One region of the Pseudoalteromonas sp. OF5H-5 genome, then DNA from elsewhere that is predicted to be linked to it. Evidence: predicted binding sites of a transcription regulator. Region 1 holds the regulator's gene; each other region holds the start of a gene.

Region 1 (8,022 bases):
GCATGGGTAAGTCCGGCCACATCGGTAACAAAATCGCAGCGACACTCGCAAGTACTGGCAGCCCCGCATTTTTTGTTCATCCAGGTGAAGCAAGTCACGGCGACTTAGGTATGATCACCAAAGATGATGTGGTACTGATGATCTCCAACTCAGGGGAAACCCAAGAGGTGATCTCAATCCTACCTGTAATTAAGCGCTTAGGGGCCCCCGTTATTTCCATGACAGGCAACCCAAGCTCTACAATGGCTCGTAATGCGACGGTTCACCTTTGTGTTAAAGTATCAAAAGAAGCCTGCCCACTAGGACTTGCACCCACGGCCAGCACCACAGCTACGCTAGTGATGGGTGATGCGCTCGCGGTTGCGCTACTTGAAGCCAGAGGCTTTACGGCTGATGATTTTGCACTTTCTCATCCTGGCGGTAGTTTAGGAAGGCGTCTACTACTAACCGTTGCTGATGTCATGCATCAAGGGGATGCAATCCCTATGGTCAATAGTCATTGCACAGTTAAAGAAGCTTTATTTGAAATGTCAGCTAAAAGTTTAGGTATGACGGCAATCGTAGATGAAAGCTCGCAATTACAAGGTATTTTTACCGATGGTGACTTGCGCCGTATTATCGAACAAAAGGTCGATATTCACACCACCCCAATCACGCAAGTAATGACGGCTAAAAGTACGACGGCACGCGCCGATATGCTCGCAGCTGAGGTACTCAATATTATGGAAACCAAACGGATTAACGGCTTGATTGTGGTGAACGAAAACAACATTCCGGTTGGCGCCTTGAATACGCAAGATTTACTTAGAGCGGGGGTGCTGTAATGCAATTTGAAGATTTATATCAGACGATTTCAACTGAAGCTTGGGAAAAAGCAAAACAAATCAAATTATTAATTTGCGATATTGATGGCGTATTCTCAGATGGCCGTATATACCTTGGTAACAATGGTGAAGAACTGAAAGCATTTAATACCAAAGACGGGTTTGGTATTAAGGCCTTGATTGATAGTGGTATCGAAGTCGCCGTTATCACAGGTAGACATTCACAAATAGTTCAGCAACGCATGACTAGTTTAAATGTAACTTATATTTACCAAGGTCAAGAAAACAAGTTAGTGGCATATGATGAACTGAAGACTAAGCTCAACCTTAATGATGACGAAATTGCATATATTGGTGATGATGGCCCAGATCTACCCGTAATGGAACGAGTTGGTTTTGCCGTTGCCGTCAATGATGCACATCCTCTTGTTAAACATATCGCCCATTACACGACCTTGATGCCAGGTGGCTTTGGTGCCGTGAGAGAACTAACTGATCTTCTAATGCTCAGCCAAAATCACTTATTGACTTCCAAAGGATCAAGTACATGACCGTATTACGTGTCATCTTACTCATTGTTTTCGCTTCTTTAATGGTATGGATGTGGTCGCCCATGTTTAATCCATCAGAGGCGGATCCAGCAAACGAAGATGAACCGTTAGCTAAACCCGATTATGTTGCAACCACGCTTCAGCAAACGACCTATAGTGAAAATGGCTTATTAAACTATCAGGTAACTGCTGATAAGATGGAGTTGTATCAAGATCTTGGCTTTAGTCACTTTGAAAAGCCCATTTTCACCTTATATAACGGTGAACAGAATTGGCAAATAAGCGCATTAGAAGCAACCCTATACGAAAACAACACCTTGATATTAGAGGGCAATGTGTTGGCAAAGAATTTAACACCTAACGCCATGATCACGGATATCAATGCCGATAATGTAAGAGTTGAAATTAAGCAAAAATTGATGAAGTCGGAACACCCTGTCGTTATCAACGGTCCTAGTCTTAGGATCACAGGTAAAGGACTGCATGCGGATCTACAAAAGCAAGTGATCGAACTCATCAACCACACAAAGACAATTTATTATGACCAGTAAAATCATTAACAAACTAGTTTTCATCGGCTTGCTTGCAAGTTCTACTCTAGCAATTGCTGCAGAACAAAATGAAGTCATTATTGATGCTGGCCGTCAGCAAGCTCAACTGCAAAGCAACATCGGTATTTTTGAACAGAATGTTGTTATTATTCATGGCAACAGAAAGATAAATGCCGATCGCCTAGAGGTCCACCGTCGCGCGGAACTTGGCATTAACAAGCAACTGCTTGTGGCAACTGGCAGCCCTGCCACTTTTAGCGAACGTCAACCCGATGGCAACTTGCTAGAAGCCAAAGCAAATGAAATCCGTTACGACGTAGCGAAGGGAACCCTAGTGATTTCTGGTGATGCTGAAATCAATCAAACTGGGCAAAAAATCAATGCTCAAGTCATCACCTATGACATTGAAAAGCAATTGATCAGCGCTGAGCGCTCAGACCAAGAAGACTCTCGAGTAAGAACCATCCTTGTTCCTGTTGATGACAAAAAAGACGCTAAAGAGAAAAAAGCGCAGGAAGAAGGTAACAATTAATGAGCGAGCTCAAAGCAACTGGTCTAGCAAAGAGTTATAAGGGTCGTCAGGTCGTCAAAAATGTTGGTTTAAGTGTTCAGGCTGGCAGTATTGTAGGCTTATTAGGACCAAATGGTGCAGGTAAAACCACTACGTTCTACATGATTGTAGGGTTAGTACCAAGCGACAAAGGCTATATTCAGATTGATGACGAAGATATCACTTTGTTACCGATGCACAGCCGTGCACGACTTGGTATTGGCTATCTACCGCAAGAGTCTTCAATCTTTAGAAAACTCACGGTCTATCAAAATTTGATGGCGATTTTAGAAACTCGAAAAGACTTATCTAAAGTTGAAAGAGAAGCTGAACTAAACGAGTTACTGGATGAGTTTAATATTCAACACATTCGCGACTCACAGGGCATGGCATTGTCGGGAGGCGAAAGAAGACGAGTCGAAATTGCTCGTGCTTTAGCCGCAAACCCTAAGTTTATCCTGTTAGATGAACCTTTTGCTGGTGTTGATCCTATTTCGGTGTTAGATATAAAGACAATCATAGAGCACCTAAAAAACCGTGGTATCGGTGTGCTTATCACCGATCATAACGTTAGAGAAACACTGGACGTATGTGAAAAGGCCTACATCGTTTCACATGGTGAGTTAATCGCTGCAGGCACGCCAGAACATGTTTTGGCAGATCAAACCGTAAGAGATGTCTACCTAGGCGAACAATTCAAGCTATAGTTAAGACGTAGTATTAATAACTGTTAAAAAGGATTGTTAGAGATACATGAGGCAATCATTACAGCTGCGCATGGGGCAGCAACTTACAATGACTCCGCAACTGCAACAAGCCATTCGCTTGCTGCAGCTTAGTACATTGGATCTGCAACAAGAAATACAAGAAGCATTAGACAGCAATCCATTGTTGGAAGTGGAAGAAGGTGATAATACTGACGGCGAAAACGCTGACCAACACAGCCAAGAAAAGAGCCGTGCTGACGACAATCAAGATTCAGCCGATGAAACGCAGGTTAGTGACTATGAGATAGACTCAGATACCGCCATGAGCAAAGACACTGTGAGCGATGACCTTGCCATGGATGTCACTTGGGACGAGTATATGAGTGCAGCGCCTGCTGCAAGCTCAGGTCCACTTCCCGATGACGATAATGTTTATCAAGGGGAAACCTCTGAATCTCTCCACGATTATCTCATGTGGCAACTCGAACTGACACCATTTAGTCCAACAGATAGAGCTATTGCGATTGCGATTATTGAAGCGGTCGACCTGTCAGGCATTCTAACACTGTCTTGCGAAGACATTTTAGAAAGCATTAATGACGAGAATAGCGAAGAGCCTATTGAGCTAGATGAAGTCGAAGCCGTACTCAAACGCATTCAGCTTTTTGACCCTGTCGGTATCGCAGCGCGTAGTTTACAAGAATGCTTATGCATTCAGCTAAACCAATTCGCCCCAGATACCCCATGGATTGCCGAAACAAAAATGATCCTGACAGAGCATATCGACTTGCTTGCCAGCCGTGACTATCGAACTTTGGCTAAGAAAACGCGCCTTAAAGAAGCCGATCTCAAAGAGGTCATGACGTTAATACATAGCCTTAACCCAAAGCCTGCGGCAAGCATTATTCATGAAGAGCCTGAATATGTGATCCCTGACGTATCGGTGAAAAAAGTAAAAGGTCGTTGGGTCGTAGAGCTAAATCCTGATGCTATGCCTAAAATAAGAGTAAATGACCATTACGCTGCGATGTCTAGAACGGCGAAATCCAGTACGGATAGTCAGTTTATTCGCTCACATTTACAAGAAGCAAAGTGGTTTATTAAAAGCTTAGAAAGCCGAAATGATACTTTATTAAAAGTTACCAATTGCATTGTGCAACAACAACAGGCATTCTTTGAACATGGCCCCGAAGCAATGCGCCCTATGGTGCTAAATGATGTTGCTGAAATGGTTGAGATGCATGAGTCCACAATTTCCCGTGTGACAACACAAAAATACATGCATACACCTCGGGGAATATTTGAGCTGAAGTATTTCTTCTCTAGCCATGTAAGTACGGAAAATGGAGGTGAGTGCTCTTCTACAGCAATTAGAGCACTTATCAAAAAGCTGATAGCTGCAGAGAATACCGCGAAGCCATTGAGTGACAGCAAAATTGCAGATATCTTAGCTGAGCAAGGAATTAAGGTAGCGAGACGTACGATTGCAAAATATCGTGAATCCCTAGCCATTCCACCGTCAAATCAGCGTAAAAGCTTGATATAAGACGTAAAACCCAAGAAGGAAAAATGCTTATGCAACTAAATCTAACTGGTCGCCATGTAGAAATTACTGACTCATTAAGAGACTATGTCACCAACAAGTTTGCGAAGCTAGAAAGGCACTTTGATCATATCAATAATGTGCATGTGATCCTTGATGTCGAGAAACTAGTACAAAAAGCAGAAGCAACATTACACGTAAACGGCGGCGAGCTATTTGCATCAACAGAGCATCAAGATATGTATGCCGCAATTGATGGCCTTATCGACAAGCTAGATCGTCAAGTTATTAAACACAAAGAGAAGCTCACTCGACACTAAGATGAAATTAAGTGAATTAGTGAACAAGGACTGCAGTAAAGCTGCGGTCCTTTTTAATAGCAAAAAACGTATTTTAGAATACATCAGCGAACTGGCTCATAGCCAAATTCCAAATACCAGTCAGCATGCTATCTTGGACGCCTTAATGGCGCGAGAGAAATTAGGCAGCACAGGGATCGGTAAAGGCATTGCCATTCCCCATGGTCGACTTGAAGGTTTGGATAAAATCCTTGCTATGGTGCTTGTCAGCGAGCAAGGGATCCAGTTTGAAGCCATAGATAAGCAGCCTGTCGATATTTTTGTCGCGTTCATCGTACCTGAAGGTGATAATCAACAACACCTGAAGACCTTAGCGGCGATTGCTGATACACTCAAAGACAAGTCTTTTTGCAAAATGCTTAGGCAAGCAAAAAGTGATGATGAGTTATATGCAGTGATCCAAGGTGAACTTGATGAGTGATGAAGAAAAAGGACTCGAGCTTATCATTATCAGTGGCCGCTCAGGCTCTGGTAAATCTGTAGCGCTTCGAGTATTGGAAGACTTAGGCTACTATTGTGTGGATAACATTCCGGTCAATTTGCTGCCGTCTTTAGTCCGCAGTGTTTCGGACAATTATAATAAAATTGCAGTCAGTATTGATGTTAGAAACTTACCTAAAGAACAGGACGAGTTTAATGACATTCTTGAATACTTACCAGGCTTTGCCAAACCTACCCTGTTTTATTTAGACAGTGACGATCAAACCCTGATAAAGCGCTTCTCAGAAACACGCCGTTTGCACCCTCTTTCACTGCATAATCTTCCATTAGATGTTGCGATAAAGAAAGAACGGGAATTGTTAGACGTGCTGATCACTCGCGCCGATTTTCTCATTGATACTACAGGCCTGAGCGTTCATCAACTTGCAGAAGATATCCGCGAAAAAATCTTAGGTAAAAAAGACAAACAACTCATTATTACCTTTGAATCTTTCGGCTTTAAACACGGCATCCCAAAACAAGCGGATTACGTTTTTGATGCGCGCTTTTTACCCAACCCACATTGGGAGCCTGAGCTTAAGCCGCTAACTGGCTTAGATCAGCCAGTCAAAGACTATTTGTCGAGTCACAGCATCGTGCAAAAGTTTACTTGGCAGATCCAAACCTTCGTACAAACTTGGTTACCACACTTAGAGCGTAACAATCGCAGTTATCTAACGATCGCAATAGGATGTACAGGTGGGCAACATCGCTCGGTATACTTAGCGCAAACCATTGGTGAACGTTTTGCTAAAACCCATCCCAACGTCAAAATTCGTCACCGAGAGCAAGAGGGTTAAATGTTAGAAGATACGTTTTTAATCCAAAACAAACTCGGCCTGCACGCTCGAGCAGCGACGGTTCTTGCGCAATTAGCAACCCAATTTGATGCCGAAGTGACCTTATATCAAGGAGACAAAAGTGCTGCTGCTGACAGCGTACTAGCGCTGTTGTTACTTGAAAGCAGCCAAGGGAAAGAAGTCCGAGTGGTTTGTGAAGGTCCTGATGCTCAGTATGCACTAGACGCCATTGGCGGACTGATAGAAAATAAGTTTAATGAATCCGAGTAATCGTCAGTAAAACAATAAGGCCTGATTCATTTACTCCCTGCTAATCTCCCCCTCCTCCGTAACCAAAGTGGTCTAATAAGTCTCTCATAATTAAGCGTAAACCTTGGTAGTTCCTAATAAACTGAGTTACACTGTAATACCAATTTAGGTTTCTTTCGTGCAGTAAAGCTAGTTGCCGGAAAATCCTACTTTATCGTTGCGTACACCTTTAACGTATATTAACGATAGCAACCCACCAGCAGAAACAACACGAATAAAATTCAAATTAAGAAATTGATTTCTGCGATAAAATAAATGAATAGGGTTAACTTAATCACGTTAACCACCATTAATATCAAAAAGGATGCCTATGCCTGAAGTATTTGAACAAGACTACACACTGGAACAACTCCAAAAGGTAACTAACGCCTTAAACAGTGGTCAGTTTGTTCAAGTTAGGCGTATGCTCGCAGAAACAGCACCTTGTGACACTGCACTGCTTTTAGAATCATCCCCTCATAAAATTCGCTCTATGCTGTGGCAGCTTGTTGACCCAGATATCCAAGGGGATGTCTTAGAGGAACTGTCAGAGGACGTAAGACTTGGGATCATCGCCCAGATGGAACCTGAGCTAATCGCCGCCGCTACAGAAGACATGGACGACGATGACCTTGGTGATGTCCTAAGAAGCCTGCCTGATACCGTCTACAAAGACGTTATCGGAGCGATGGATAGCCAAGATAGAGAACGTGCGACACAAGCTTTGTCCTACAAGGAACACTCTGCCGGTGCGCTAATGAGCACCGACACGGTAACTATTCGACCCGATGTTACCTTGGAAGTTGTATTTAGATATCTACGTCTTAAAGGCGAATTGCCAGACGGCACAGATGAGCTATATGTTGTCGATAAAGACAACTGTTTCTTGGGTGCCTTACCAGTCAATACCTTATTAACTAAGTCTCCTGACAGTATGGTTCGAGACTTGATGGATGAAGATAAGGAAACGATCCCTATCTCCATGGATGAGTCTGAAGTGGCGCAGCTTTTTGAGCGTCATAACTGGATCTCAGCTCCCGTCGTTGACGATAACGCCCATTTGCTTGGCCGTGTCACCATTGATGACGTTGTTGACGTTATTCGTGAAGATGCTGAGCACAGCTTGTTAAGTATGGCAGGTCTTGAAGATGAAGAAGACACCTTTGCGCCAGTTTTAAAAAGTAGCCAGCGCCGCTCTATTTGGCTTGGGATTAACCTGCTAACTGCCTTGATGGCTGCGTTTGTTGCAAGCTTCTTCGAAGGTACTTTGGATATTTTACCTATTCTCGCGGTGTTAAATGGCATAGTACCAAGTATGGGCGGCGTTGCCGGTAGCCAAACGCTAACCCTAGTGATTCGCGGTATTGCC
Region 2 (8,022 bases), on a different contig from region 1:
TTACAGCTGTTGATTAATGTAGCTCAGCATCTGATCTACCGTTGAAATCACTTTTGAGTTCATCTCATACACGCGTTGTGTCTCAATTAGATTTACAAGCTCTTCGGTCACATTAACGTTTGACGTTTCAAGTGCGCCTTGCACAATCTTACCTAGCCCTTCAACGCTTGGATTACCTTGTACTGGTGCACCACTTACCGCAGTTTCTGTGTACAAGTTTTGTCCAATCGGTTCAAGACCTGATGGATTAATAAAGTCACTGATCGTCAACTGTCCGATAACAACGTTTTCAGCTTGTCCTGCAACTCGCACCGATACTTCACCATCTTGAGAAATAGTAATTGACTGTGCATCGTCGGGTACGTTCATCTCAGGTAACACAGGAAAACCCGCACCTGAGGTAACAATTCGACCTTCTTCATCCGTCGTGAACTGACCGTTTCTTGAATACGCAGTTGTGCCATCTGGCATCTGAATCTCAAAAAAGCCCGGGCCTTGGATCATCCAATCCAAAGAGTTTTCGGTACTTAACATATTACCTTGAGAAAAGTTCTTTTGGTTGGCGACTACTTTGGCACCTGCACCAAGCATCAAACCAGACGGTAATTCTGTATCTTGAGAGCTGCGGCCACCTGGCTGATTGATGTTTTGATATAATAAGTCTTCGAATATCGCCCGACTCTTTTTGTAGCCGACGGTACTGGCGTTCGCCAAGTTGTTCGAAATAACTGAAATATCAGTTTGCTGAGCATCTAAGCCTGTTTTACTTATCCACAATGCCGGATTCATGATCTCTACCTCACTCTTAAACTATGCGTAGGAGCGAAGTGTGTCGCTCATCTATTTCTTCAGCTGTTTTCATCAGCTTAATTTGCATTTCAAATTGTCTTTGATGGTTGATCATATCCACCATCTCATGAACGGGATTGACGTTGGACATCTCTAAGAAGCCACTCATCACTTTTGCGGTTGGTGATATTTCACAAAAGCCACAGATCCCATCTTCTAGCTTATCTTCTTTTGGTCTATAAAGGCCGTCATTGCCTTTTTGCAGCTTATTATTATCTGCTTCAATAATTTTCAGCCGATCAACCACTTCAAGAAAGTTAGCAGGAGCGCCTTGTGGACGCACTTGAATAGAGCCATCGTCACTAAACACCACTTTATCAACGGGGATAGGTAAGACAATAGGTCCACCTTCGCCAATAAGTTGACGCCCATGAGCTGTGACCAACGCACCGTCATTACGAATATTGAGCGTGCCGACTTTGGTGTAAGCTTCTTCACCCGAGGCATCAACAACACTGATCCATGATTTATCATCTACTGCAATATCTAGCTCACGGCCAGTTTCAACGATTGCGCCACCGGTCATATTGGTCCCTGGGCGTTCTTGCATAGCAAAAACCCGTGTAGGTAGCCCTTCACCAAACGCCTGCATTGAGCGCGCTTGAGCAAAATCTGCTTTGAAGCCAGTCGTATTGGCATTAGCAAGGTTATTCGCCTTAAGTGCCACACCACGTAAGCTTTGCTTAGCGCCTGACATTGCGATATACACCATTTTATCCATGACGATGACCTATAAAATTCAAACTTAGTCTAGTTTATGCAAGCACAGTGCCAAAGTGACGAGATGTTTTTGACGGACATAAAAAAGGCTGCCTTTGTAGCAGCCTTTGGAGGGCATAATATATTATCGGATCTGTAATATATTTTGTTGTAATGTTGAGTTAACCTCAAGCGCTCGAGAGTTCGCTTGGAAGTTACGTTGGGCGCTGATAAGGTCAACTAACTCGTTTGTGAGGTTGACGTTCGATTGCTCTAACGCAGATGAACTAATACCACCGAGAGTACCTGTGTTTGGCTCGCCTGCAAGTGGCTCACCAGAAGATAGGCTCTTCTTCCACTCAGTATTACCAATCGCCTGAAGGCCTTGAGAATTCGGGAAGCGTACTAGCGCGACTTGCCCTAAGAACGTTGAGTCGCCGTTAGTATATGAAGCCACAACTTTACCATCAGTACCAATATCAATACCTGCTAAACGGCCAACGGTCGCACCGTCTTGCTCCAATGCTTTTACTTCAAATCGACCCGATGAATATTGCGTTGGTAGCTTTTGAGCAGTATTTGCTTCATCACGCCAGTTAACAACAATATCATTCGGAAAAGTTGCACCGTTATCAAGCAAGTTTGACATACCGATAGTTGGGTCAACTGCATCTTGAGGTCCTGCAAGACTTAAGGGGTTAAATGTCGAGCCAGTATTGTTGTTAAAAACAAGCGGCGTAGCTGAAGGATCGGCAGCCGTCTGTGATGGAATACCGCTAGCATCGAAACGGAACACACTAACTGGCGTATAAGGAACAGGTGGTGTTGCTGCTGGATCAATTTGCTGCGCATTATGGTTAAAAGGTTTATCGTCCATTGTTGCGTAAGTAGACCACTCATTATCCGCTGTTTTTCTGAAGAATAACTGCAATGTATGTGATTCACCCAACGAGTCATATACCGTTATTGCTGTTCTTGAATTATATGAGGCACGTTGCTCAGGATCAAAAGCAATTGTAGGTGGTTGCGCAGTCGCATCTAGGTTAAACGAGGTATAGATTTGCGATGTTGCACGAGGAGAACCTGATGCATCTGGAATTTGAACGGGTGATGTTGTGCTTAAACTCAAAGACGTGGTATCACCTGTAGATGGATCGACTGGAAAGCCTTGCAAGTAATCACCCTTAGCATTCACGATAAAGTTGTCTTTGTTGAGCTTAAATGCACCCGCTCGAGAATAGGTGAAATCTTGTGACTGGAGCGAGTTTGACATGGCAAAATAGCCTTCGCCCTCAATCGCCAAGTCTAGCGAGTTTTGCGTAAACTTTAATGATCCTTGGTGAAACTGCTGTGCAACCATGGTAGTTTGTACACCATCGCCATTTTTCGTTTTGCCAGAGCTAAAAACCGAAGACGCGTAAACATCAGCAAATTCTGCGCGAGACTCTTTAAAACCCGTCGTGTTCACGTTAGCAATGTTATTTGCTGTTACGTCCAAGTCTTTTTGCGCGGCGGCAATACCTGTCAGTGCTATATTGAAACTCATACTCTCACCTCTAAGTTCTTAAGGTTAATTCTTTAAAACTACTATGCTATTTCAGCAATATCAGTTAAGCGCACCGCGCCTTCTTTGGTATTAATGACGATGCCGTTAGCACCATTAACATTAACACTGTCGATATTTCTAAATGTGGCCGACGGTAAAGTTTGATATTCACCTTCAATCATACCCTCCGCTTTTATGGTGTATTCACCTGGAGGCATCATCTCACCGTCTTTATTTTTACCATCCCAATCGAATCGCACAGCGCCCACACTTTGTTCGCCAAATTCAAGCGTCTTTACAAGCGCTCCAGATTCATCATAGATACCCACTGATAGATTCTGAACTGGTTCCTGTACAATCACAGAACCTTTTGTAAGTGCATCGTCACCATGTTCTAACGTCGTTGATTCGAGTAATGCTTTCTTACCAATCAGCGTTGATGCTTGAAGCGCCGAGTTAGAAGTCATCGATGCAGCTAACGAGTCAAAGTTCTCATTTAACTTTGAGATCCCCTCGGCCATGGTAAAACTTGTCATCTGCGCGATCATTTGATCGTTGTCCGCAGGCTTACTTGGATCTTGGAAAGAGAGCTGTTGAGTAAGCAGCGAGAAGAAATCTTCTTGCGATAGCTCATCTCTGGGCTTTTTCTCCTCGGCCTGTTTCTGCCTGTCCCAGTAGAGTGAATCTACACCCGTTGAAGAAGTGGCATTTACATTATTACTCATCAGCTGTTACTCCCAATTTAGCGCTGGCCTAGTTGCAATGTTTTACTAAGCATTTGCTTTGCAGCATCTGCAACTTGAACATTGGTTTGGTAAGAGCGAGAAGCAGAAATCATGTTTGCCATCTCCTCTACCACATTCACATTCGGTTTATAAATGTAGCCATTTGCGTCAGCACTTGGGTGGTTTGGGTTATATTCAACTTGAAGCGGCTTATCGCTCTCAACCACACCTAATACTTTTACTCCAACTGACGATCCCGCGACATTGCTTTGGGAAGCTGAAGCTTTGGAAAGTTCAGCGGCAAATACAGGGTGTCTAGCGCGATAAACATTATCTTGACTAGAACTCACTGAGTTTGCGTTCGAGATATTACTTGCGGTGGTATTTAGTCGCACATTCTGTGCACTCATCCCTGAACCCGCAATATCGAAAACGTTATATAAACTCATAATTATGCCCCTTGTCCGCCGAGTGCCTTCTTAAGGCCACTGAACTTACCACCAAGAAATTGCAAACTGGCTTGGTACTCTAATGCATTCTGTACATACAAATTTCGTTCCACTTGTATATCTACTGAGTTACCATCACCTGTATCTGCTTGATTTGGCGAACGATATAGTTCAGATGAGTTACTCATTTTAGTACCACCACTGAGGTGTTTTGCATCTGTTCTAACCATATCATTGCCGCTTCTTTGCATTGTCTTTGCCGCTTTCAAAGCACTAGCAAAGTCGATATCTTTAGCTTTGTATCCTGGAGTGTCTGCGTTTGCGATATTGCTTGCTAGAATTTCAGCGCGTTGTGAGCGAAGCAGCATAGTATGCTGATGTATACCCAACGCTTTATCGAAACTAATTGCCATTATCTGACTCCAAAAAATTGACTCAGGTATGACAAAGCAATCTTTAGGCCAGTTTTAAGGTTAAATTTATCCCTTAAATTTCATAAAATTAAACTATATTTTAGGAATAATTAAACTTGAATCAGTGTTGAGTCAGTAACGTAAATAAGAGCAAATATTCGAATAATTGACAACTTGGCTGAAGCAATTTGAGGCTAAAAGGTAGGAGATGGTTATTAGAATTACGTTACACATTGCAAATACTAGCTATAGCGACTATCCCTGCCGCTATATGTGAGTATTAAGTCTTTTTCTGATAGATAATCCCAGGATTACAACGGATCATATTAAAGTCGTCACTCAACCCCGCCATCGATTCCGACGCCCCTAAAAACAAATAGCCATTCGGGTTTAACGACTGAGCAAATTGCGAAATGATTTTGGCTTTCACTTCAGGTGAAAAATAGATCAGGACGTTACGGCAGAAAATAACATCAAACTTACCCATCAACGCGTAAGAATCTAGCAAGTTTAAATGTCTAAAGCTGACCATTTTACGGATAGGTTCAACTACCTTAGCCATTCCATTACCGCTATCCATAAAAAACTTCTTTCTGCGCTCAGGCGACAACCCTCTCGCCAACGCCAACGCGTCATATTCAGCATTCTTACACATATCAAGCATCGTGTTAGAAATGTCTGTACCGACGATCTGAACACCCATTTTCAGCGCGCCTGGGCTTTTACTCACATATTCACTCGCAGACATCGCAATTGAATATGGCTCTTGTCCTGATGAACTTGCCGCCGACCAAATCTTAACTGGACGTCTCAAGTCTTTAAACTCTGGTAAGATTTTCGATTTAATTAGCTCGAACGGATAAGTATCCCTAAACCAAAGTGTTTCATTCGTTGTCATCGCATCCACCACAGCGGCACGCAATTGCCGCTCATGGGGACTGAGTGTTTTAGCTACTAAAGACGATAGTGTTTCCACACCAAAGCGAGCCATCAGAGGAGCGAGTCGGCTTTTGACCAAGTACAATTTATTGTCACCCAGTACAATACCGCACTGTTGCTCCAAAAAGGTTCTAAATTGGTCGTACTCTTTTTGCTCTAAATGCTTATTTTCCAAGTGCTACCACCAGCTTTAATCACAATGAACCCATTTTTTAACCGCTGAAGCTAATTCATCTGGGTTAAACTTAGCAATAAAATCATCAGCGCCAACCTTCTCAATCATGGCCTGATTAAATACACCACTCAGTGAAGTATGGAGTATCACATGCAATGGCGCTAATTTTGGATCAGCTTTTATTTCAGCCGTTAGCGTATAACCATCCATTTCTGGCATTTCAACGTCAGAAATCAATAGCCCAACTCGCTCGGTGACATTATTTTGACAGTCCATTTCGGCAATTTCACGAAGCCTGATAAGTGCTTCTTTACCATTCTTTGCCAGCTCAGTCTGAACACCTAATGGCTCCAATGCACGTTTGACCTGATTACGAGCAACCGCAGAGTCATCAGCGATAAAGACAATACGTTCGCCTAAATCTTTTTGCATTTCACCATCAGAGACAATGTCAGCACTGACTTCCGTGTTGATCGGGCAAATTTCATTGAGGATCTTTTCTACGTCTAATATTTCAACTAGCTCGTTTTCAATTTCTGTAACCGCTGTCAAATAGGAATAACGGCCTGCCCCAGATGGCGGGGGCATTATTTTTTCCCAGTTCATATTCACAATGCGTTCTACCGCACTGACTAAAAAGCCTTGAACTGAACGGTTGTATTCCGCAATTACAATAAAACAATTGCGAATATCTTGAATAGGAGGCCCACCAACCGCAAGTGACATGTCAATTACGGATATTGTTTGGCCTCGAATATGAGCAACCCCTCGAATCAAAGGGTTTGACTTGGGCATGCTTGTCAATGCTGGACATTGAAGCACTTCTCGGACTTTGAAAACGTTAATGCCGAAGCGCTGTCGACCTTGAAGTCGAAAAAGTAATAGCTCGAGACGGTTTTGTCCAACCAGCTGTGTACGTTGGTTAACCGAGTCTAAAATACCTGCCATTTCAATCTCCTACTGTATAAACCGCTAATCGGAACGATCTTTGCTTCGACTCTGATATGGTTTACCACCCTTGATTAGGTGCAGTTATTAAAGCAGAATCTTTATACCTTGTTTCACCCCATAAGCATAGTCGAAACATCATGAGTTTGTTAAAAAAAACCCATTACATTCAGTTTTTTTGTTTGTTCGCTTATTTTATAGGCGTTGACTATGGTTATTGTCAGCAATATGACAACAAAACTTTAGAACAAAGCGCAATAGAATTTGTTGAACCAAATGTAGAGCAAGATCCCGACAGCCAGCTATCACTAACTGCTATACCACTTGATTCAAGAATTCCAGCAAGGGATTGTCAATCGCCGTTGCAATATAGTACAGCAATGACTCCGCCTTTTGACACTCAAGTGACAGTACAAATTAGATGCAACGATACCCTCAGCTGGACTCAATACGTCCACGTGCGTATCGATCACCTCTTCCCTATTTTAGTTAGCGCGACCATGTTAGAAAAAGGCCGTGTTATTCAGGACGACGATGTGAAAATAGAGTATCAGCCGAAACGTTTTCGTAGAGTTTCCTATATAGAAGATAAGTCGATACTAATAGGCAGTAGAAGCAAACGTAATATCAGAGAAGGTCAAGCCTTTACTCAGGCTCATATTTGTATGGTCTGCAAAGGCGATACGGTGACGATTATTGCTAAATCAGGTGGGCTTGTGATCAAAACTCAAGGAGAAGCGCAGCAAGATGGCAACCGTGGTGAACTTATTAATATTAAAAACGCTCGCTCTGGCAAAACCTTACGTGCTAGAGTAATAGAAGTGGAAACAGTAGAGGTGAATTTATAAAAAATTTGCTAAAGTAATACTATTAAACGCCGATAACAAGGCTGAGAGTATAATTTTATTGGGTCTACAATCATGGTTAATCAAGTTAACGGTCAGAATCAGTCTACATCCGTTGCTAATAATGTTAAGCAACAGAAGGCTGAATTGCAAAGAAATGATGCTAATAGTGCGTCAGTTAAATCACCGGCTACACCGAAAGCAGCTGCGGATTCAGTGAGCCTGACTCCACAAGCGCAACAGCTGAAAACGGTCAACGAAAAAGCGCAGCAGTCATCAGGCTTTGACGACAAGAAAGTCGAAGAACTGAAAAAAGCGATTGCAGAAGGCAAGTATCAAGTTGACGCGGAAAAACTAGCCAAAAACATAGCTGCATTTGAGTTCGAAATATATGGATGATTTGGTTCGGCTCTGCCACCACAAACTTTCAGAAC
Region 3 (8,022 bases), on a different contig from region 1:
AACGACTCAGGCGACCAAAGCTGCAAATTCTGAGCTGGATAAATCCAGTGATTCGAGCTTAGACCCTGTGATTGGTCTTGGTGGCAATGCCATTAATATCGGAAAAGAAGCAATACAGTTTGGTGCTAAATCCAGTTCTTCTTTCTCTGGTGATTCGAAGTCTAATCAGTCAAATAGCTTATTCGGGAATATATCGGTCAATGTAACCCGAGTATTGCCTAACGGTAATTTAGTGATCCGCGGTGAAAAGTGGTTAACCCTCAATACTGGCGAGGAATTTATTCGCTTAGAAGGGTTGGTAAGACCTCAGGATGTGACCGCAGATAACACTGTTGAGTCTAATCGAGTGGCAAATGCCAGAATTCAATATTCAGGTAAAGGTGACCAACAAGAAGTGCAAAGTGCAGGTTGGTTAACGAGTTTCTTTATGAGCGCGCTGATGCCGTTTTGAGGTGCTGAAAATGAACAATATGCTTAAGAATATTTTGCTTATCGGTGCGGCCATTACGTTGGTTGGTTTTTCTTCTTTGGCTTCTGCTGAGCGAGTTAAAGACGTCAGTATGGTTGAAGGTGTTCGTTCAAACCAACTGGTTGGCTACGGCCTAGTTGTAGGCTTGCCTGGTACCGGTGAGCAAACCAGATTTACCGAGCAAAGCTTTAAAGCGATGTTGAATAGCTTTGGCATAACGATGCCCGCAAGCTTAAAGCCAAAAATTAAAAATGTTGCGGCTGTTGCGGTTCACGCAGATCTGCCACCTTTTGTTAAGCCCGGCCAAACCATTGACGTTACCGTTTCATCTATTGGTAGTGCTGGTAGTTTACGAGGCGGTACTTTACTTCAGACCTTTCTAAAAGGGGTCGATGGTAACGTATATGCAATTGCGCAAGGAAGTTTGATTGTTGGTGGTTTGGGTGCTGATGGTGCCGATGGGAGTCGAGTTGTGATCAATACGCCGACTGTTGGTCGGGTGGCAAACGGCGCGACAGTGGAGCGAGCGGTACCAAGTCCGTTTACTCAGGGTGATTACATTACCTTTAACTTGAATAGACCAGACTTTACTACTGCAAAACGCTTGGCCGATACTATCAATGGCCTTGTTGGACCAAATAGTGCAAAACCTATGGATGCAGCCTCAGTTCGAGTAATTGCACCAAGAGATCCGTCTCAGCGCGTTGCGTATTTATCTACGCTAGAGAATCTTGAATTCAAACCAGCGGATACCGCTGCGAAGATCATCGTTAACTCGCGCACTGGCACTATCGTTATCGGCAAAAATGTCAAGTTGCAGCCTGCGGCAATTACTCATGGCGGCCTTACCGTAACAATTGCTGAGCAGCAAAATGTGTCACAACCTAATGCGCTGGCGAATGGCGAAACAACAGTGACGCAGCAAAGCATTATCGACGTAAATCAGGATGACTCTCGAGCGTTTGTGTTTGACCCAGGCGTGAGTCTTGATGACTTGGTTAGGGCAATTAACCAGGTTGGCGCAGCACCTGGCGATTTAATGGCGATCCTTGAAGCGCTAAAAGAAGCAGGCGCGATAAATGGTCAATTAGTCGTCATTTGATGTTCCATTATTAATCAACTAGTTAGCCCCGCAATTGTGGGGCTTTTTTTTGGCTCGGATTTTGCATTTCTATTTGTATAGTTATTAACGTCAAACAGTGCTGAGTGTATGAACACCGACCAATTGAAAAATCAAAGCTTTTTTGACCTAGGAAACCTTGATTCGATCCGTAAAGAGGCGCTGAAAGGTGCTGGCGATCAAGGTGCCTCAGATCAGGCATTGAAGAAGGCGGCACAACAGTTTGAGTCTATCTTTACGCAAATGTTGTTACAAAGCATGCGTAAAGCGAATGAGGCGCTAGAGGATAAAGACAGTCCATTTAACTCTAGTGGTGTCAAATTTTTTGAAGAAATGCATGATCAGCAACTTTCGATGCACTTATCTGAGCAAGGCAGCTTAGGACTGGCAGATCTGATTGTGCAGCAGTTGTCTCCTAACTCTGAAAAGTATAAGCCTGCCTCAGTAATGAGAGCTGACGGCGATATTTCCTTTAAAAAGCAGGCGACAGCGAGTGAGAGTGTGAATAAACCCGAACCGCAGGTTGTCAATGTAAAGGCAGATGCCTCAAGCGATGAACAAACAGGCTTTGGTTCTCCTGAGGAATTCGTCGACAGAATTTGGGAATACGCTCAAACAGCGGCGAAAAAGTTGGGCTTGAACCCTGCGGTAATGGTTGCACAAGCTGCACTGGAAACCGGTTGGGGTAAACACATCATCAGCAAAAAGGATGGTAGTAGCAGTTTTAATCTATTCAATATTAAAGCGGATAGCCGCTGGAGTGGTGAAAGCGCCAGAAAATCGACACTTGAATTTGAGCAAGGGTTACCGGTGCAAAAGCAAGCCGATTTCCGTGCTTATAAGTCGCTTGAACAAAGCTTTGATGATTATGTCAGTTTCCTAAAAGGTAATCCGAGATACGAGCAAGCCTTAAATAAGGCTGGTGATAGTCACGCCTATTTAAGTGAACTTCAAAATGCAGGCTATGCGACCGATCCGAATTATGCCAACAAAATTAAGTCAGTTTTAAAGCGTATTGATGTATCCGATTTCTTATCCGGTGCGCTAACAAAGGGAGTCAGATGAGATGTCATTTGATCTATTAAATATTGGTGCAGCAGGGGTTAGGGCTAACTCCGAGTTACTACAAACCACCAGTAAAAACATTGCTAACCTAAATACCAAAGGGTATATCCGTGAACGGACTGAGCACGGAACGATGATAGGTGGCATGGTTGGTCGTGGTGAAACGGTGCGTTTGATCAACCAATTTGCGCAGCAGCAATTAAATCGTGATATTTCTAATCAATCTTACTATGAGCAGTTTGTCACTGAGGCAAGCCGCGTTGATACGTTGTTTGCACAAGACTCAAACAGTCTGAGCAAGAGCATCAACTCGATGTTTAATAATTTACAAAGCGCGATTAACTTGCCTTCATCGACAACTAACCGCTCTTTATTTATGACGGGCGCTCAAGGCCTAGTCGATCAAATGGATAGATTGTCAGGTATTGTTGTTGATCAAAACAGTATCGTGAACGAGCAATTGGATATTTTCTCGGAAGAAGCCAATAACCTTGTGCAAAAAATCAGTGAATTGAATAAACAAGTGGCGAGTAAGTCGGCGCTCAATCTTAACAATGTCGATCACAGCGTGCTTAATGAGCGAGATCAAGCAATTAAAGAGCTTGCTGAGCTCGTAGATATAGAAACACTCGACGGTGAAAATGGCGAGAAGCTCGTATTTTTAGGCACTGGGGATGCGCTTGTGATGCAAGGTGGTGCCTTCAATTTATTTGCGATGAAAGGCAATCCAGATCCTAATCATAAAGAACTAATCCTAGACATTAAAGATAAAAATGTTGTGCAACTCGAGTTAGATAGCGGCAGCTTGAAAGGCAAAATCGGCGGGTTACTGGCATTTAGAGATGAAGTGTTGATCCCGGCACAAAACCAACTAGGCCAAATTGGCCTCGCATTAGCTGATGCTTTTAATCAGCAAAATAGATTGGGAATGGACTTAGATGGCAACATAGGTGGAGATATTTTTAAAATACCTACCGTGGGTGGTTTTGCTTACAGCGAAAATACAGGCACCGCAGCGCTTACGGCAACACTTGAGCCTGGGCGCGGCAATGAGTTGCCAGCTACCGATTTTCAAGTTACTTATACCAGTGCAACAACCGTTGAAATAACAGCTGTAGATGCCAAAGGCAATCCTATCGGTACGCCGACGACTGGTAATATTGCAGGTGGAGTCATCACGGGAACGGGCGATTATTTTGGCTTACAGATGAACGTAACTGGTAGTGGTGCAACAGGCGATAGATTTCTTGTGAAATTAAACCAACAGGCTGCAACTGGGTTGGAGCTTGCAACTCAAAGACCAGAAGCTCTCGCATTAGCGTCGCCAATTCGTACTGAAAAATCAGCAGACAATAATGGTACGGCGACCATTTCAGCTGGGGTTGTCACTGATACCGATCCAGCAACCAGTGCGTTTACTGCGGGAACGCCGCCAACGTTGAATGATGGTCCTTATACTTTGACTAAAACCGCCAATGCTAACGAATATACATTAACCAGTAATTCAGGTACAACGCATACCTTTACGGCTCCTGCCGATGGTAAAGATATTCTCTCTGGAGTGGGAGTGGCACCTGCACCTTTTGATAATCTTGGCTTCACTTTCGATATCGAGGGTACACCGAATACCGGTGATAGTTTTGAGATTAGTTTTAACACCGGTGGTTTTGATGACAATCGTAATGGCGCGGCGCTCGATGGTCTGAAATCGTCGGATTTAGTTAGGCAAAATGTAGAGTCTACAGGTAGTACCGAAAGCCATAAAACCTTTAATGAAGCATATGCCGATATTGTCACTGGTGTAGGGGTTATTACCAATCAAGCGAAAACCAATGGCGCGGCATTTGAAGCGCTGGCTAATCAGTCGAGTGCATGGTTTGAGTCTCTATCGGGTGTAAACCTAGATGAAGAGGCGGCCAACTTGTTACGTTTTCAACAGTCTTACTCGGCTTCGGCTCAAGTCATTTCGGCAGCGAGAACTGTGTTCGATACCTTATTAAGTGCAGCGAGGTAATTATGCGTTTATCTCAAAATCAAATTTTTAATTCTAATCTTAATTCTATTTTGCGTAATCAGCAGGACGTGAATAAAGCAACACAGCAGCTGAACACGCAAAAGCGGGTACTGAGTGCTTCTGATGATGCTTCAGCGACTGCTAGAGCCATGCTTTTTGACGACCGGATCCAAGCAAACGATCAGTTTACCAAGAACCTGACTATGTTGTCTTCGAGATTAGATACTCAAGAATCAGTGCTTGAAAATATTAAAACGGCCATTGATAGCGCTTATGCGAAGTCAATACAGGCAGGTAACGGTGGGTTATCTGACGTTGACCGTGAAGCGATTGCTGATGAGCTAGAGTCCATCCAAGATACTATTTTGGATTTAATGAACTCAAAAAGTGAGGATGGTAAGTTTATATTTTCCGGCTACCAAGATAATACTCAAACCTACAGCTTTGATTCTGCCACTGGAAAGTACGTATATAACGGTGACCAAGGACAGCATAAAATAAAAGTTTCTGAAGGGGTTGAAATACGCTCAAGTGATAACGGTTTTGATGTATTTGAAAGTGCAGAGAAGCGACTGAATATTACGTCAAATACAGGTGTGGTTTCTGGTGGAATTACATCTGCATCGGTTTATGTAGATGAGCAAGCTGTTTTTGATAAGTTTCATAAAGCAAATTACAACGCCGATCCTAGTGCGCCTGCAGGTGCAAACACCTTTGACTTAGTGGTGACAGCGGGTACGCCAAATACTTACCAGCTTGAGCAGGGGGGAACGGTTATTTCAACAGGTAGCTTTGAAGGTAATTCGGTCAAAGTAGCAGGTATGGAATTTAAATATGAGGGTGCCGGTTCTGGTCAAATCAGTTTTGATTTAGAAAAGCCCCAGAAGGAAAACATTCTAAATACATTAGAATCTATGATTACGTCATTAAGAGACCCCAGTATTACGGGCGATGATTACAAACAGGTACTTGCAGATGGGATCTCTGGACTAGACAATGCCAAAATCAAGATATCGCAAGGACAAGCGGGGCTTGGTGGTAGGTTAAATGCTGCTAAGCTTGTATCTGATGCAAATTCAGACTTGGACGTAGATAATAAGGCAAATAAAGCGGCTTTAATAGAAGTCGATTTTTATTCTGCGATTTCAGAACTCACCAAGCATGAAACTGCGCTGCAGGCCTCTCAGGCAACATTTGGCCGCCTAACTAACCTTTCTCTATTAGACTATATTCGTTAAAAGACGGCCTTTACGGGCCGTTTACTCTCACACCGCTCTAAACTCAACTTTTCCTCGTAACAAGCTGAATAATAATACAGTTTTATATAATTACCTGACCGTAACCTAGGTGCGTCAAAACTTTGCCATATTTGTTTGAGCAATAATAAAAGCATATAGAAATCATGACGATAATTTTTTTTTAAAAAAAATACTAAAGGAAATTTTTTGCCGACCGATAACTTAATTAACCAAGCCGGAGAGTGAAAAACATTCAAAGGTTGGAAAAGAATCTAAGTTTGAGAGTGAAAGACTCGATTTAAAGTGGGAGAACCATCATGGCACTTTATGTAAATACTAACGTAAGTTCATTGAACGCACAAAGACAATTAATGCAATCTGGTAATTCACTAGATACATCATTCAAACGTCTATCATCAGGTTTTCGTATCAACAGCGCTGCTGATGATGCTGCAGGCCTACAGATTTCTGACCGTTTGAGTTCACAAATCAATGGTCTAAACCAAGGTAACCGAAACGCGAACGACGGCATTTCACTAGCGCAAACAGCCGAAGGTGCGATGGATGAAGTAACGTCAATGTTCCAGCGTATTCGTACACTGGCACAACAAGCATCAAACGGCTCAAATACAGACGAAGATCGTTTGGCGATTCAAGAAGAGATTCGTTCACTATCTGAGGAAGTAAACCGAGTCGCTGCTGACACGACCTTTGGTGGTCAAAACTTACTGGATGGCAGTTACTCAGCAAACTTTCAGGTAGGTGCTGATGCGGTACAAACTATCGGTTTCAGTATGCAGAATGTTGCTGGTACAGCAAATGATATGCAGGCAAACGGCGGTTTTACACTGTCAGGTATCGCGGGTATCGCAAGTGGAGTAACAGGTGTAGCACTAAGTGCAACAACAGGAACTATTAGTACAAACATTGGTACTGAAGCTGATGCAAAAGTATTCTCAGATGTATTCACAGCTGGCGGCATCTCAGTATCTTCGCAAGCGAATGCTCAGGCTGTACTAGCTGGTATGGATAACTTGATTGCGGTAGTTGATAAGAAACGTGCAGAGTTAGGTGCGGTTCAAAACCGATTCCAATCAACGATTCGTAACCAAGCAAATATCTCTGAGAACTTGTCGGCTGCGAAATCACGTATCAAAGATACTGACTTCGCTCAGGAAACTGCAAGCTTGACCAAGATGCAAATCCTTCAACAGGCTAGCCAAACAATCCTAAGTCAGGCTAACCAACGTCCTCAGGCTGCTTTAAGTCTTCTAGGATAACAGTTGGAAGGTAAAGGTGCCTAAGCCGAATGGGGTATTTGCTTAGGCACCGAATTGGATGATAAAGCGGAGGTGCTTAAATCCAATAGCGTTCATTAAAACAATGAACACGTTAATTAAAGCATTAAGTATGCCAACTTTATGCTAGAAAAATGACACTCACTCTCAAATTTATCTAAAGAGGCCAACTGGCCTCTTTTTATTTCCCTACACTTTGAGCTGAAGCCTCTCCACCCATCAAAAAAGCCGCGGCTAGATGCCGAAATGCTAGTTAGTCGTTCCTCGATAAACAAAGTATTTAATACCTATTTTTAAGTTCCCTGTGTTATTTAATCATAGCTTTGGATTTTTGGCCTGCTATTTGCTTGCTACTAGCTACAGTAAATTCTGGCGTCAAAGTGGCAATTGGTTGCCTTAGTTGGTTGAATACCCGATGCATAAGTGCCGCTTTGTCATTTAACTATCTATCAATTAGATATTGATTTGACAAAAAGAGAGTGAATTATGGCTTTATATGTAAATACAAATGTTAGTGCTATTAATGCACAGAGACAGCTAACTAACTCGGGCAATGAACTAGATACATCTTTCAAACGTTTGTCATCTGGTATGCGTATTAATAGTGCTGCTGACGATGCGGCCGGGTTACAAATCTCCGATCGATTACAATCTCAAATTTTAGGTTTAACCCAAGGGAACCGAAACGCCAATGACGGAATTTCATTGGCTCAGACCGCTGAAGGGGCAATGGATGAAATCACTTCTATGTTCCAACGTATCCGTACCCTATCTCAACAGGCAGCGAATGGTTCTAACACTGATGAAGATCGCTTAGC
Region 4 (8,022 bases), on a different contig from region 1:
TGCGTCGGCAGCGGCTGCTGCAAAAGCGCGCGGTAAGGCGGACATGTACGCGATTACCAACTCTCGTTCATCAATGGATCCATTTTTAACCTACTCAACAGAGCGTGAGTTACGCGAGAAAGTATGGAACAACTACTATAACCGTGGCAACAACGGTGGCGAGTACGACAATAAAGCGATTATCTCTGACATCCTAAAGCTTAGACATGAACGCGTTAACTTACTCGGCTACGATAATTACGCGCAGTGGCGTCTTGAAGACCGCATGGCGAAAAAGCCTGAAAATGCGATGGCGCTGATGAAAAAAGTATGGCCTGCTGCAATTGCGCGCGTGAAAGAAGAAGTAACAGACATGACATCTATTGCTAAGCTTGAAGGCAATGATATAAAAATCATGCCATGGGATTACCGTTTCTACGCTGAGAAGGTTCGCCAAGCTAAGTATCAATTGGATTCAAACGAAGTTAAAGCCTATTTACAGCTAGATAATTTGCGTGAAGCGATGTTCTATGTAGCAGGCCGTCTGTTTAACTTTGAATTCACTGAAGTGCCAAAGGGCTCGGTGCCTGTATTCCACCCTGACGTTCGTGTTTGGGAAGTAACAGACAAAACCACTGGTGATAATATCGGCCTTTGGTATTTAGACCCGTTCGCACGTAAAGGTAAACGATCAGGTGCATGGGCGTTGTCATATCGTAGTCATACAACATTTGATGGTAAAACAAATGTGCTTAGCTCAAACAACTCCAACTTTGTGAAAGCACCAGAAGGTGAAGCGACCTTAATTTCTTGGTCAGATGCAGAAACCTATTTCCACGAGTTTGGTCATGCGCTGCATGCGCTTTCATCAAACGTGAAGTATCCAAGTTCAAACTCTGGTGTTCGTGACTACACCGAGTTCCAATCTCAGTTATTGGAGCGTTGGTTGGCGACAGACGAAGTGATCAATCGTTACTTAGTTCACTATAAAACAGGCAAACCTATGCCTAAAGCGTTAATCGAGAAAATCAAGAAGTCAGCAACCTTTAACCAAGGTTTCGCGACGACTGAATACCTTGGATCGGCTATTATGGATATGCTTTTCCATACCACAGATCCTGACAAGATTGGCGACCCTGTTGCATTCGAAAAGTCTCAGTTAGGTGCGCTAGGCATGCCGGACGAGGTCGTGATGCGTCATCGTACAACTCACTTTGGTCACGTATTCTCAGGTGAAGGTTATTCAGCGGGTTACTACGGTTACCTGTGGGCTGAGGTATTAACTTCTGATGCAGCAGAAGCGTTTGCAGAAGCGCCAGGTGGCTTCTACGACAAAGACGTTGCACAGCGTTTAGTGGATTACCTATTCTCAGTTCGCAACTCAATGGATCCAGCAGAAGCGTATCGCAAGTTTAGAGGCCGTGACGCTGAAGTTGAAGCGCTTATGCGTGATAGAGGCTTTCCTGTAGAGCAGTAAAAAGTTTACTCTGCTATTCGGATAATAAAAAACCCCTGAACCAAGGGGTTTTTTATTAAGCTTTAGCTTTTGGATTTCGTGCCGTCACCAAATAGGGATTTAAGGCCGTCGGCAAATTGCTTTATTTGTGCTTTCATTGAGCGCTTTACGCTAATTTCAATGCTACCCAAAATCATTCTACCGTGAACATAAATTCGTGGACGCTGTTTCACCTGCCCTGCAGATGCAAGCGTATTTCTAGTGTTTTCTACTGAACCCATAACATTACGAATATCGGTGATGACATCGACTGTGTCTGGTACGAAGATTTCATCACTGCCTAAAATGCAATCTATATAAATATGTACTTCAGGGTGACTAAAAATTGCGTTGGTAAAATCTAGTTCCAAGCTGCCAAGGTAATTTTTTAGTTGGATCTCTTTAGGTACGATCCACTCGCCACTGCGATGGTTGGAACTAAGTATAGAGGTAATGCTTATCGCCTCAGCACCATCTACGCTTGAGGTAAATTTTGGACCCAAACGAGCGGCTTTTTCGCTGTGATATCTTGCATCCGACTTTAGCGGTAAATCAGCACTAAGTGCTGCAATTTGTTCTTGTTCGTTCAGGTCGTATGCTTTATCCAATCGTCTCTCGAATGCATCAGCCGAAAGCTCACCGTGGCTGTAATTTAGAATTAACTGGTCAATCACCTCTTCCCTAACGGATTCGAGAGGCCTATCTTTTAATGGTACAGACATATGGTTGGTTCCGTTCTCTTGATTTATGCTTATAGAAGCAACAACCAAGCCAACATTAAATCATTTATAAAACAAGTGGTTAGTGTTTTTTAATATCAACTTACTCTATTTATTTACTAATATTTAGTTGTACAAAATAGTATTTGGTCAAAATTACCACTATTAGATGGCAGGCAACGCAGTAGCGCAGGTGTAGTTTGATATTGTCAGTCACTTTGCTATGGTAGTAGGTGTTCGCAAAACAACCAAAGGAGATTAGTTATGGCGAAGAAAAGCGATGTCAAAGCGCTTAAAAAAGAGCTGAAAGCGCGTAAAGCAAAGATTGAAAAGCATGAAGCAAAAATCAAAAAGCTGAAAAAAGCGATTAAAAAGGCTTAAAAGCCAAGTAGCCCTAACGTAAAGGGATAAGCAAGTGAGCGGTAAATATACCGCTCTTTTTGCGATTAAATCGAAAGATGGCTATATAGCAACCAAGTTCCCACACAGATTAAGATCACCCCACCAAAGGTTTCAGCTCGACTACCAAGGAACTTTCCAGCCGAATGCCCAATCATCACACCAATTGTTACCATCATGGTGGTGGCAAGGCCAATGAGCGAAGCGGCGAGCCATATATTCACATCAACAAATGCGAGACTGACACCGACAGCCATTGCATCAATACTGGTACCAAACGCTGTGATAATGGTTTTTAACCAAGGTTGCTTTGCGTGCTGTGCTGGCGCATCGTCATTACCCTTAAGGCTCTCATAAATCATATGAGCGCCAAGTCCTAACAGTAAGATAAAGGCAATCCAGTGATCCCAAGCCTCGACATAGCCAGCTGCAGATTGTCCTATTAACCAGCCAATCAGCGGCGTACAGGCTTCAATAACACCAAAAATGAGGCCGATTTTTATGGCTTCGGTAAGCCGAGGTGATTTTAGGCTGGCGCCTTTACCGATTGCCGCGGCAAACGCATCGGTAGACATGGCGTATGCTAACAGTAGCAGGGTGACGAAATTCATTTACATTGCTCCGGTCGGGCGATTTGAGTCCACGACATATCCACACGCCCGACCACAGGCATGGATATATCGATGGTCTCGCCAACCGAGAGGTGTCCGCACCATGGCATTTTGGCCAATTATGTTGATACGAACTCTTCCGAGCATTGGAAGCTGGCTACTCCCCAACGAGTTGCGATAATATCAAGAATTGTTCTAAATAGAAATCTAAGTTTATAGCTAGCTCTACACGATATGGTGAATGAGTTGGCTCCATTTTTAGTTATTTATCTTATAGCAATACACTAAAGCAGCTCCCTTTTCCTACTTCAGAGGTTGCGCTGATCCGCCCTTTGTGGCGATGGATAATTTGTTGGCTGAGTGCAAGTCCAATTCCTGAGCCATGAGATTTCGTGGTAAAAAATGGTACGAATATTTTCTCAAGTGCGCTGGGCTCTATTCCTTCCCCGTTATCAGCAACTTTGATCTCACATTTGCCGTAGCGATTAATCGTTGCTGATATAGTCACTATTTTTTCTTGGCTGTTATGTTTCATGGCATCTTTGGCGTTATTTAGTAGATTGAGCAGCACTTGCTCTATCATCTTTCTATCAACATTAATGCTCAGCGCAGCGGGCGTCACGTCAAAGTGTAGAGTGATATTGGCGTCACTAAAGTCGCTTTTTATCAGTGGTGTAATGTCGTCAAATAAAGTCTGTACCGCAAGCGGTTGGAGGTCAAGTTCAGGAATATGCGTGAGCTTTCTGTAGTTATCAATAAAGCCAAGTAAAGACTGGCTTCTAATACCAATCGCTTGCAGGCTTTGTAGGTAGTCTTCAACGAGTTCTTGGTCTGTCACCGCTTCAGCTAACTGATTATTGGTGATATTAACTAGCGTATTTGAGAGTGAATAAATCGGTGCGACGGAGTTTCCTATTTCATGGATAAGCACGCGGATCAGCTTTTGCCAAGACTCGATTTGGGTACTCTCTAGCTGCTCTGAAATCGCGGTGAAAAGCCAAAGTTGGTACTGATTACCTTGATTGGAAAACGTAAAATATTTAAATAGTAAGTCTTTGGCGATGTGGCTACCTACTTTGGCTTGTTCAAGCTCTGGGTGTGCTGCAAGTAATGAGTGTCCAGACTCTGCGCCGCGAATATCCAACAATTGCTTTGCGCTGTTATTACAAATCAAAATGGTGTGGCCATTTTTGATAAGGATCAGACCTGCTTCTATGTGTTGTAGCATGGTTTCGTAAGTAGTGACGAGCTCTGCCTGTTTGGTTTTATCTTGCTGAGCTTTCTGAATAAGCTCGTTACAGGTTGTAAGTGCTTGCTTACTTATTGGGTGCTTATTATCAATTCTAAAGCTGCCATCTTGATACTTGAGCGCAGTAAACACCTCTTCGAATTGTTGTTTCTGTCTTTGCAGTGTGGCAATAGACAGCACTGTGAATAGCACTGCAATCGCAATGGATAACCCACTAAACAAAAAGACGTAGCTGTGGAGAAAGCCCAACACACCAAGTGTGGCGAATACAATGGCTGCGAGTTGAAAAATGGCCATGCGAACGAGGCTATTATTCCACATCATACTTCTCCATTTTACGGTACAGTGACGCGCGGGTGATCCCAAGCGCTTTAGCCGCATGGCTGATATTTCCCTTAAAGTCTCGGACCGCCCGCTCTATGGTGTGCTGCTCTATTTTTGCGAGGTTATAGGTGTCAATAAAGCCCGCACTCTCCTCAGAGCTTGCCCCTGGACTGGCGAGCTGAAACTGTAATTGGGTTGAGTCAGATAAAATAACTGCGCGTTCAACCAAGTGTTGTAATTCTCGGATGTTACCGGGCCATTGATACTTGACTAAATCAGCCATCATTTTGTCGCTGACCGTTTTGCACTGTAGCTTGTACTTTTTGCTGTATAGATCAGCATAAAACTCAATAAGTAGTGGAATATCTTGGGGTCTATCTCGTAGTGCTGGAAGTGTGATCTCTACGGTATTAATGCGGTATAACAAGTCCTGACGAAAACTGCCTTCGCGCACCATGTCATACAAATTCATATTGGTTGCGGTGATAAGGCGCAGATCAACCTCTATTTGTTTGCTGCCTCCCACTGGTGTAACCACTCGATTTTGGATCGCAGTAAGCAACTTTCCCTGTAACTCGAGCGGAATATTGGCTATTTCATCTAAAAATAAAGTACCGGATTCCGCAAGCTCAAAGCGACCTGGCTTATTGGCTTTCGCATCTGTAAATGCGCCTTTCATATGGCCGAACAATTCACTTTCGAACAAAGAGCTGGCTATCGTGCCCATATCGACAGACATGAAGGTATTGTCTTTTCGTAAAGACTGTTTATGTAGCTCTCTGGCAACGACTTCTTTACCTGTCCCGCTTTCGCCTAAGATTAAGACATTGGCATCGGTTTTGGCGGCCTTTTCTATGGTTTGAAAAACTTGCTCCATTGCTGGACTCGAGGCAATTAAATGCTCGAATGGTTTGTTTTGCGCAGCCATTGAGATTTGTGCGATTTGCGTGAGCTTCTTGGACTTTTGCCGTTGTGCGCTCAACTCGATGCAATTGGCAACCGTTGCGAGTAGCTTTTCATTTTGCCAAGGCTTGAGGACAAAATCGTTGGCACCAAGTTTGATGGCATCCACTGCCATCGTTAGGTCGCCATAGGCGGTGAAGAGTACAACCACGGCATCTTCATCCAAGGCTTTTATTTGTTTTAGCCAGTAGAATCCTTCGGCGCCGGAGGTTGATTCTCGAGTAAAGTTCATGTCGAGCAATATCAGTGCAAAGTCCTGTTCCGACATTGTTTTAGCGATATCGTGGGGATTATCTAGCGTCACGACTTTTTTGTAATATTGTTTGAGCAACATTCTCGTGGCGACGAGAATTTCGCTGTTGTCGTCGACAACTAAAATTGCCTTATCGCAGATAGTCATTACATTTCCTTTCCTCATCAAACTGTACGATATCGTACACTAGGTGTTTAATTTTTTTACACTCTTTTGTTCCATTATTCCATAAAATTATTTTATGCCTTTGATTTTTATTTATTTTTTAGTTTGGCATGAAACTTGAGTTATTAGGCTAACCTAAACTCAAGAGAGTGACAAAATGGACAGAAAAATAACACCTAACAAAAGATTTCAGCTGTGGTGGCTGGCGCTACCTGTCATCATGGTAGCGTATTTTGCATTTGATAGTGCAGCGAGTAGCAGCGGGGAGCGTGTTAATCTGGCGATGGATAAAGTCAAGATAAGTACAGTGACAAAGGGCGAGTTTCATGATCTTATTCCGCTTAGAGGCAGCATCATGCCGAGTAAGTCTGTGTATCTAGATGCCATCGAAGGTGGGCGAGTCGAAGCGCGCTTCGTCGAAGAAGGTGCGATGGTTAAAAAGGGTGACAAACTGCTCGCACTGAGCAACACCAGTTTGCAGCTAGATGTGATCTCCCGTGAGGCGCAGATCTCAGAGCAGCTCAATAACCTACACAATACCCGCTTAGCGATAGATCAAAACCGTTTAAACTTAAAACGAAACCTATTAGAGCTAGATTTTCAGGTAAGTCAAAGTGAGCGAAAGCTTGCGCAGTTCAAGCGCCTTGGTAGCGGGAATTTAGTTTCAAAAGATGAGCTACAAGCGGCCGAAGATGAAACTGAGTATCTAAAAAACCGCCGCAAGTTAATTATTGAGCAGCAGCAACAAGATGAAAAAATCCGTACGGCACAAATTGCACAGCTAGAAGATAGCGTCGAGCAGCTTAATAAAAACTTAGGTTTTGCGCGTAAAAATCTTGAAAATCTAATTATCAAAGCGCCTATGGATGGTCAATTGACTGCGCTAGATGCGGAATTAGGCGCGTCAAAGGCGAGAGGAGCACGTTTAGGGCAAGTTGATATTGTGTCTGAATATAAAGTGTCGGCCCAAATTGATGAGTTTTACCTAGGCCGTGTGTATGCGGGACAAACCGCAAGGTTAACGCTGCAGGGAAAGCCGTATGAGCTAACGCTCGCAAAGGTCTATGCCGAAGTGTCAAATGGCCGCTTTGAAGTGGATTTAACTTTTAATGCTGCGCTGCCCAGCGACATTCGTAGAGGTCAAAGTTTGCAGTTGGAGTTGTTATTAGCAGATGCGAAAGCCGCGACTCTAATACCAAATGGTGGATTTTATCAAGATACCGCTGGCAAGTGGGTATTTGTACTAGAGCAGGGCAGCCAAGTGGCGGTGAAGAAATCGGTGACGTTTGGCGAGCGTAATAACAAATATATTGAAGTACTTGATGGGCTGGCAGTCGGCGACCGAGTGATCACTTCAAGTTACAGCAGCTTTAAAGACATGCAGTCAGTCAGTTTGACTCGTTAATAGAATTAAAAGGCAAAAGAATATGTTACATCTAACTAAAATAAATAAAGTTTTTCGTACTGAGCTGGTTGAGACTTACGCCCTTGAGGATGTCACGGTGACCGTAGAGCGTGGCGAGTTTGTTGCTATCATGGGGCAGTCAGGTTCAGGTAAGTCTACCTTACTCAATATCATCGGCATGCTAGACCATATTGATGGTGGCGAGTATGTTTTTGATGGCAAGGACATCAGCCATTTAAGTGAAGGTCAGCTTGCTGATATTCGTAAAGACAATATTGGCTTTATCTTCCAAAGTTTTAACCTTATTGATGAGCTCACTGTGTATGAAAACGTTGAGCTTCCGCTTATTTATCAGGGGATCTCTAAAGCCGAGCGAGCACTGCGTGTGACAGCCGTGCTTGAAAAAGTGAATATTGCGCATCGCAAAGATCATTACCCACAGCAACTTTCAGGTGGTCAA

The links. The regulator sigma-54, encoded in region 1, starts transcription at its own class of promoters, with help from an activator protein. The targets are predictions, from matches to a motif close to GTTGGCACGNNNNTNGNNT.
Region 2: the regulator sigma-54 is predicted to act here: its motif matches at 1,607-1,625, upstream of L1271_RS13835 (flagellar basal body rod protein FlgF).
Region 3: the regulator sigma-54 is predicted to act here: its motif matches at 1,620-1,638, upstream of flgJ (flagellar assembly peptidoglycan hydrolase FlgJ).
Region 4: the regulator sigma-54 is predicted to act here: its motif matches at 3,271-3,289, upstream of L1271_RS04995 (manganese efflux pump MntP).

The regions. Positions count from the first base shown of each region.
Region 1 is NZ_JAKGBF010000002.1:41,236-49,257, reverse strand. Features, by position in the region: gene L1271_RS03095 (KpsF/GutQ family sugar-phosphate isomerase) at 1-824, shown strand, start outside; gene kdsC (3-deoxy-manno-octulosonate-8-phosphatase KdsC) at 824-1,375, shown strand; gene lptC (LPS export ABC transporter periplasmic protein LptC) at 1,372-1,926, shown strand; gene lptA (lipopolysaccharide transport periplasmic protein LptA) at 1,916-2,458, shown strand; gene lptB (LPS export ABC transporter ATP-binding protein) at 2,458-3,183, shown strand; gene L1271_RS03070 (RNA polymerase factor sigma-54) at 3,230-4,729, shown strand; gene hpf (ribosome hibernation promoting factor) at 4,759-5,046, shown strand; gene ptsN (PTS IIA-like nitrogen regulatory protein PtsN) at 5,048-5,506, shown strand; gene rapZ (RNase adapter RapZ) at 5,499-6,365, shown strand; gene L1271_RS03050 (HPr family phosphocarrier protein) at 6,366-6,635, shown strand; gene mgtE (magnesium transporter) at 6,985-8,022, shown strand, end outside.
Region 2 is NZ_JAKGBF010000008.1:216,796-224,817, forward strand. Features, by position in the region: gene flgG (flagellar basal-body rod protein FlgG) at 1-789, opposite strand; gene L1271_RS13835 (flagellar basal body rod protein FlgF) at 806-1,570, opposite strand; gene flgE (flagellar hook protein FlgE) at 1,694-3,094, opposite strand; gene L1271_RS13845 (flagellar hook assembly protein FlgD) at 3,136-3,819, opposite strand; gene flgC (flagellar basal body rod protein FlgC) at 3,837-4,268, opposite strand; gene flgB (flagellar basal body rod protein FlgB) at 4,271-4,681, opposite strand; gene L1271_RS13860 (CheR family methyltransferase) at 4,962-5,795, opposite strand; gene L1271_RS13865 (chemotaxis protein CheV) at 5,811-6,743, opposite strand; gene flgA (flagellar basal body P-ring formation chaperone FlgA) at 6,884-7,591, shown strand; gene flgM (flagellar biosynthesis anti-sigma factor FlgM) at 7,664-7,987, shown strand; gene flgN (flagellar protein FlgN) at 7,980-8,022, shown strand, end outside.
Region 3 is NZ_JAKGBF010000008.1:208,525-216,546, reverse strand. Features, by position in the region: gene flgH (flagellar basal body L-ring protein FlgH) at 1-451, shown strand, start outside; gene L1271_RS13820 (flagellar basal body P-ring protein FlgI) at 471-1,571, shown strand; gene flgJ (flagellar assembly peptidoglycan hydrolase FlgJ) at 1,680-2,654, shown strand; gene flgK (flagellar hook-associated protein FlgK) at 2,656-4,668, shown strand; gene flgL (flagellar hook-associated protein FlgL) at 4,671-5,906, shown strand; gene L1271_RS13800 (flagellin N-terminal helical domain-containing protein) at 6,224-7,186, shown strand; gene L1271_RS13795 (flagellin N-terminal helical domain-containing protein) at 7,691-8,022, shown strand, end outside.
Region 4 is NZ_JAKGBF010000003.1:7,020-15,041, reverse strand. Features, by position in the region: gene L1271_RS05005 (M3 family metallopeptidase) at 1-1,456, shown strand, start outside; gene L1271_RS05000 (LiaF domain-containing protein) at 1,519-2,196, opposite strand; gene L1271_RS04995 (manganese efflux pump MntP) at 2,640-3,203, opposite strand; yybP-ykoY riboswitch at 3,211-3,381, opposite strand; gene L1271_RS04990 (sensor histidine kinase) at 3,475-4,776, opposite strand; gene L1271_RS04985 (sigma-54-dependent transcriptional regulator) at 4,763-6,139, opposite strand; gene L1271_RS04980 (efflux RND transporter periplasmic adaptor subunit) at 6,315-7,562, shown strand; gene L1271_RS04975 (ABC transporter ATP-binding protein) at 7,585-8,022, shown strand, end outside.